2 regions of the Streptomyces sp. NPDC001137 genome follow, and region 2 is predicted to be linked to the other one. Evidence: predicted binding sites of a transcription regulator. Region 2 holds the regulator's gene; the other holds the start of a gene.
What was found. The regulator HrcA, encoded in region 2, represses chaperone genes, less so after heat shock. The targets are predictions, from matches to a motif close to TTNGCACTCNGNNNNNCNGAGTGCNAA.

Region 1 (3,378 bases), on a different contig from region 2:
CCTTCGTACCGTCTACTGAGCGGTGTCAGTGGGCGTGGCCGTGGCCGTGGCCCGCGGCGGCCGGCTCTTCCTCTTCCTTCTTCTCGACGACCAGGGTCTCGGTCGTCAGCAGGAGGGAGGCGATGGAGGCGGCGTTCTCCAGGGCGGAGCGGGTGACCTTGACCGGGTCGATGACGCCGGCCTTGACCAGGTCGCCGTACTCGCCGGTGGCGGCGTTGAAGCCCTGGCCCTTCTCGAGCTCGGCGACCTTGGAGGTGATGACGTAGCCCTCGAGGCCGGCGTTCTCGGCGATCCAGCGCAGCGGCTCGACGACCGCGCGGCGGACGACGGCGACACCGGTGGCCTCGTCGCCGGTCTTGCCGAGGGAGCCCTCGAGCACCTTGGCGGCGTGGACCAGCGCGGAGCCACCACCGGAGACGATGCCCTCCTCGACCGCGGCGCGGGTCGCGGAGATGGCGTCCTCCAGACGGTGCTTCTTCTCCTTCAGCTCCACCTCGGTGGCGGCGCCGACCTTGATCACGCACACGCCGCCGGCCAGCTTCGCGAGGCGCTCCTGGAGCTTCTCGCGGTCCCAGTCGGAGTCGGTGTTCTCGATCTCGGCCTTGATCTGGGCCACGCGGCCGACGACGTCCTCGGAGTTGCCGGCGCCGTCGACGAGGGTCGTGTCGTCCTTGGTGACCGTGACGCGACGGGCGGAGCCGAGCACGTCCAGGCCGACCTGGTCCAGCTTGAGGCCGACCTCCTCGGAGATGACGGTGGCGCCGGTCAGGATCGCCATGTCCTGCAGCATCGCCTTGCGGCGGTCACCGAAGCCCGGGGCCTTCACCGCGACGGCGTTGAAGGTGCCGCGGATCTTGTTGACGACCAGGGTGGACAGGGCCTCGCCCTCGACGTCCTCGGCGATGATCAGCAGCGGCTTGGAGGAGTTGGTCTGGATGACCTTCTCCAGCAGCGGCAGCAGATCGGCGATGGAGGAGATCTTGCCCTGGTTGATGAGGATGTAGGGGTCCTCCAGGACGGCCTCCATGCGCTCCTGGTCCGTCACGAAGTACGGCGACAGGTAGCCCTTGTCGAAGGCCATGCCCTCGGTGAAGTCCAGCTCCAGACCGAAGGTGTTGGACTCCTCGACGGTGATGACACCGTCCTTGCCGACCTTGTCCATCGCCTCGGCGATGAGCTCGCCGACCTGCTGGTCCTGCGCGGAGAGCGCGGCCACGGCGGCGATGTCGGACTTCTCGTCGATCGGGCGGGCGGTGGCGAGGAGGTCCTCGGAGACGGCCGCCACGGCCGCGTCGATGCCCTTCTTCAGCAGCGCCGGGGAGGCACCCGCGGCGACGTTCTTCAGGCCCTCGCGCACCAGCGCCTGGGCGAGCACGGTGGCGGTGGTGGTGCCGTCACCCGCGATGTCGTTGGTCTTGGTCGCCACCTCCTTCACCAGCTGGGCACCGAGGTTCTCGTACGGGTCCTCGACCTCGACCTCGCGGGCGATGGTGACGCCGTCGTTGGTGATGGTGGGCGCGCCGAACTTCTTGTCGATGACGACGTTGCGGCCCTTGGGGCCGATCGTCACCTTGACCGTGTCGGCCAGCTTGTTGACGCCGCGCTCGAGGGCGCGACGGGCGTCCTCGTCGAACTTCAGGATCTTCGCCATGACAGCGGGAGCCCTCTCGGATCTGTGGGTTCAAAAAGACACTGCGCCCCGGGCGCCCGGCTGATTAATGGTCGCGGGGGCCAGGGGCGCAGCTCAAAGCAGAATGCTTCGGTGAATTACTTCTCGATGATCGCGAGCACGTCGCGGGCCGAGAGGACGAGGTACTCCTCGCCGTTGTACTTCACCTCGGTGCCGCCGTACTTGCTGTACAGCACGATGTCGCCGGTCTTGACGTCGAGCGGCAGGCGCTCGCCGTTCTCGAAGCGGCCCGGGCCCACGGCCAGGACGACGCCCTCCTGGGGCTTCTCCTTGGCGGTGTCCGGGATGACCAGGCCAGAGGCCGTGGTCTGCTCGGCGTCCAGCGGCTGGACCACGATGCGGTCCTCGAGCGGCTTGATGGCAACCTTGGAGCTGGCGGTCGTCACGATCCGACCTCCCCCTTCGGAGATCTCACGGGGTTAACTGTCTGAGGTGGCGACCAGGTGGATCCGTCGTCGCGGGTGCCGGACCTGCCCGTCGCGTAGTTGGCACTCTCCAGTGGGGAGTGCCAGAGCCGAGACTATGACCGCGATTAGCACTCGGTCAAGCGGAGTGCCAATGCCGGCGGCGCGTCGGGGGGTTTTCGGTTGACCGCGGGCCTCGGCGCACATCCCGGGGGCTGCCGCCCCCAGACCCCCGCTCCGGCCTGAACGGCCTCGTCCTCAAACGCCGGACGGGCTGAAAATGCCGTGCCCGCCGCCGGGGTGTTCCGGCCCTCGGGCTCACAGGTAGTCCTCCAGGCGGGCCACCGCGTATCCCTCGGCCGTGACCCTGTCCAGGAAGCGGCGCATGTCGTCGACCATCGTGCCGTTCCACTCGTCACGGCCGCGGAAGTGGGTGAGGACGATGTCGCCGGGGTGCAGGTCCCGGTCGTCCTCGCGGTACTCCCAGTGGTCGACGAAGACCTCCTCGTCCCAGATGGGCGCGTACTTGATGCCACAGGACCTGGCGGCCATCAGGGTGTCCTGGTTGTAGTTGCCGAAGGGCGGGCGGAAGAGGGTCGGGCGCCTGCCGAACTGCTTCCTCATGATCGTCTGCATACCGCAGATCTCGTGCTTCTGCTCCCGGTAGGACAGCGCCGGGAGGTAGGGGTGGGTGAGGGTGTGGTTGTTGAGGGTCACGCCCTCGGACTGCATCCGGCGGAAGTAGGCGTAGTCGTCCTTGATCAGGAAGTTGCTGAGGAAGGCGGTGTACGGGATCTTCAGGTCGCTCATCATCCGCAGGAACGCCGGGTCCTTCTCGGCGCCGTCGTCGATGGTCAGGAAGACGACCTTCTGCTTGGTGGGGACCGTCGTGAAGACGGGCGGGAGGTTCAGTTCCTCCTGGTCGTCCACCTCGAAGCCCTTGCGCGCCCTGATCTTCGGCTTCTTCACGGGCGGTGCCGGAGCCGTCAGCGGGACCCTCGCCAGGTCCCAGTGGCGCGCCGCGGCGGCTCGGGCGATGTACGCGGAGCGCAGCTTCGTGGCGTAGGAGTCGAGGGCGCGGGCCGGGGGCGCGTGCAGGGGCGGCTCCTGGCCGGGGGCCGGGCGTACCGGCGGGCCGCCGAACTGGGCACAGCCCGAGGCGATGGCCGCGACGGCGAGCACGGCGATTCCACCGCGGACCCATGTCACTCCGTAAGCGCGATTTTTATCGTTTTGTACTACTGCTCGCATGGTGCCGGATCATGGCAGGCCACCACCCGGATC
Region 2 (3,378 bases):
CCCTGCTGGCCGGGCTGGAACTGCCCCGTCGGCCGCTCCTCACCCCGCAGCTTCGCGAGCTCCCGCAGCAGCCGCTCCTGCTCGGGGTCCAGCTTCGTCGGGGTCTGGACCTCGACGTGCACGATCAGGTCCCCGCGGCCGCCGCCGCGCAGGTGCGTGACGCCCCGCCCGTGCAGCGGGATCGACTGGCCGGACTGGGTGCCGGGCCGGATGTCGACCTCCTCCATGCCGTCCAGCGTCTCCAGCGGCACCTTGGTACCGAGGGACGCGGCCGTCATCGGGATGGTGACCGTGCAGTGCAGGTCGTCGCCGCGCCGCTGGAAGGTCGGGTGCGGCAGCTCGTGGATCTCGACGTACAGGTCACCGGCGGGACCACCACCGGGACCCACCTCGCCCTCGCCCGCGAGCTGGATGCGGGTGCCGTTGTCGACACCGGCCGGGATCTTGACCGTGAGGGTACGGCGGGACCGGACCCGGCCGTCACCCGCGCACTCCGGACACGGCGTCGGAACGACCGTGCCGAAGCCCTGGCACTGCGGGCAGGGACGCGAGGTCATGACCTGGCCCAGGAAGGACCGCGTCACCTGCGACACCTCACCGCGACCGCGGCACATGTCACACGTCTGGGCGGAGGTGCCCGGCGCCGCGCCCTCACCGTTACAGGTGGAGCAGACGATCGCCGTGTCGACCTGGATGTCCTTCGTGGTGCCGAAGGCCGCCTCGTCGAGCTCGATCTCCAGCCGGATCATCGCGTCCTGGCCCCGGCGCGTACGCGAGCGCGGTCCGCGCTGCGACGCCGTACCGAAGAACGCGTCCATGATGTCCGAGAAGTTCCCGAAGCCACCCGCGCCGAAGCCGCCCGCGCCACCGCCGCCGGCCTGCGAGAGCGGGTCGCCGCCGAGGTCGTAGACCTGCTTCTTCTGCGGGTCCGAGAGCACCTCGTAGGCGGCGTTGATCTCCTTGAACCGCTCCTGGGTCTTCGGATCCGGGTTGACGTCCGGGTGCAGCTCGCGCGCGAGCCGCCGGAAGGCCTTCTTGATCTCTTCCTGCGACGCGTCGCGGCGCACGCCGAGAACGGCGTAGTAGTCCGTGGCCACTTACGACTCCGCCAGGATCTGTCCGACGTACCGTGCCACTGCGCGTACCGCTCCCATCGTTCCCGGGTAATCCATGCGGGTCGGTCCGACCACGCCCATCTTGGCGACTGCCTCGCCGCCCGAACCGTAGCCGACCGACACCACGGAAGTGGAGTTGAGTCCCTCATAGGCGTTCTCGTGCCCGATGCGCACCGTCATGCCCGAATCCCCCGCCTCGCCAAGCAACTTGAGGAGCACGACCTGCTCCTCAAGCGCCTCCAGGACGGGGCGGATGGTGAGGGGGAAATCATGTCCGAAGCGGGTCAGATTGGCGGTGCCGCCGATCATCAGCCGTTCCTCGTTCTCCTCGACCAGTGTCTCCAGAAGTGTGGAGAGCACTGTCGAGACCGTACCCCGGTCCTCGACGTCGAAGCCTTCGGGCAGGTCTTCCACGAGCCGGGGGACGTCGGTGAAGCGCCGGCCCGCGACCCGGCTGTTGAGCCGCGCCCGCAGATCCGCGAGCGAGGCCTCCCCGAACGGCGCCGGGCAGTCGACCATGCGCTGCTCGACCCGGCCGGTGTCCGTGATCAGCACGAGCATCACGCGCGCGGGGGCGAGCGAGAGCAGCTCCACGTGCCGCACGGTCGAGCGGGTCAGGGACGGGTACTGCACGACGGCGACCTGCCGGGTGAGCTGCGCGAGCAGCCGAACCGTCCGCGCCACCACGTCGTCGAGATCGACGGCGCCGTCGAGGAAGTTCTGGATCGCCCGCTTCTCGGGCGCGGACATGGGCTTGACGCCCGCCAGCTTGTCGACGAACAGCCGGTAGCCCTTGTCGGTGGGGATGCGCCCCGCGCTGGTGTGCGGCTGCGCGATGAACCCCTCGTCCTCCAGGGCCGCCATGTCGTTGCGGACCGTCGCCGGGGACACGCCCAGGTTGTGCCGCTCGGTCAGAGCCTTCGACCCCACCGGCTCCTCGGTACCGACGTAGTCCTGGACGATGGCGCGCAGTACCTGCAGCCGTCGTTCACTCAGCATCCAGCGCACACCTCCAGAAGTCGTCCCCCAGGCGCTACGCCTGGCACTCTGTCCGTCCGAGTGCCAGCCGTTACCGGCCAGTGTACGGCGGTGGGGTACACCCGGGGCAAGGTCGGCCCCTGTTGAACGGGGCGTACCGCTAGCGTCGCCGTATGACGGTGACTTGGGAAGAGCTGGGGTGGGAGCGACTGGCGGCCGGTGTCGGCCGGTGCCGTCTGCCCCGCTGGGACTGCACGGCAGGGCTGGTCGTCGGGGAGGGCACGGCGCTCTTGATCGACGCGGGGTCGAGCCTCGCGGAGGGCGCACGGTTGCGTGCCGAGGCGCAGGAGCTCGCCGGTCACCGTGTGACTCATCTCGCGCTCACGCATCCCCATTTCGACCATGTCCTCGGGGCGGCGGCCTTCGCGGGCGCGGAGGTGTACGGCGCCGTGGGCATGGACACGGTGTTCGAGGCCCGGCACGCGCGCGAGGAGCTGCGGGCGGACGCGGTGGGCAACGGGCTGGAGGCGCGGCTGGCGGAGGAGGCGGTCGACGCCCTGGTCGCGCCCCGGCATCACGTCTCGGGCGAGTGGACCCTCGACCTGGGCGGCGGCCGGCAGGTGCTGCTGGCGAACGTGGGCCCCGGCCACACGGCCCACGATCTCGTGGTCCTGGTGCCCGGCTCCCCGGAGGTCGTCTTCTGCGGCGACCTGGTGGAGGAGTCCGGCGAACCGCAGGCCGGTTCCGACGCCGTACCGTCGCACTGGCCGGCCGCCCTGGACCGGCTCCTCGATCTGGGCGGTGAGGACGCGCTGTATGTGCCCGGTCACGGAGCGGTGGTGGATGCGGGCTTCGTGCGCAGACAGCGGGAGGAGCTGGCGGCACGTTTCGGCGTGTCGTAGCCGCCGTCCGACGGCTTCTCCTATCGTCACTCGAATGCGCCAGTACTCCGCCGATCTGACCCCGCCGTGGAAGAAGCCCAAGCCGGTTCCGGAGGTGCCTGCGGAGCCCGGGCTCGTGGTCGAGGAGCCGGGCACCGGTTTCTGCGGCGCGGTGATCCGCTGCGAGGCGGGCACGGTGACCCTGGAGGACCGCTTCGGCAAGCACCGGGTGTTTCCGCTGGAGCCGCGGGGGTTCCTGCTGGAGGGGCGGGTGGTGACGCTCGTGCGTCCGTCCGGCGCGGCTCCCGTACGCCCCACTCGTACGGCATCCGGTTCGGTGGCCGTCCCGGGTACCCGCGCGCGTGTCGCTCGCGCCGGCCGTATCTACGTCGAGGGCCGTCACG

Region 1: groES (co-chaperone GroES) is a predicted target of HrcA. The motif match lies at 2,223-2,249, and genes of this name have one in related genera.

The regions. Positions count from the first base shown of each region.
Region 1 covers NZ_JBEPBA010000001.1:359,444-362,821, forward strand. The annotation lists gene groL (chaperonin GroEL) at 26-1,651, opposite strand; gene groES (co-chaperone GroES) at 1,768-2,076, opposite strand; gene ABT254_RS01640 (polysaccharide deacetylase family protein) at 2,413-3,345, opposite strand.
Region 2 covers NZ_JBEPBA010000008.1:275,029-278,406, forward strand. The annotation lists gene dnaJ (molecular chaperone DnaJ) at 1-1,097, opposite strand, end outside; gene hrcA (heat-inducible transcriptional repressor HrcA) at 1,098-2,114, opposite strand; gene ABT254_RS18665 (MBL fold metallo-hydrolase) at 2,267-2,995, shown strand; gene ABT254_RS18670 (DUF3097 domain-containing protein) at 3,030-3,378, shown strand, end outside.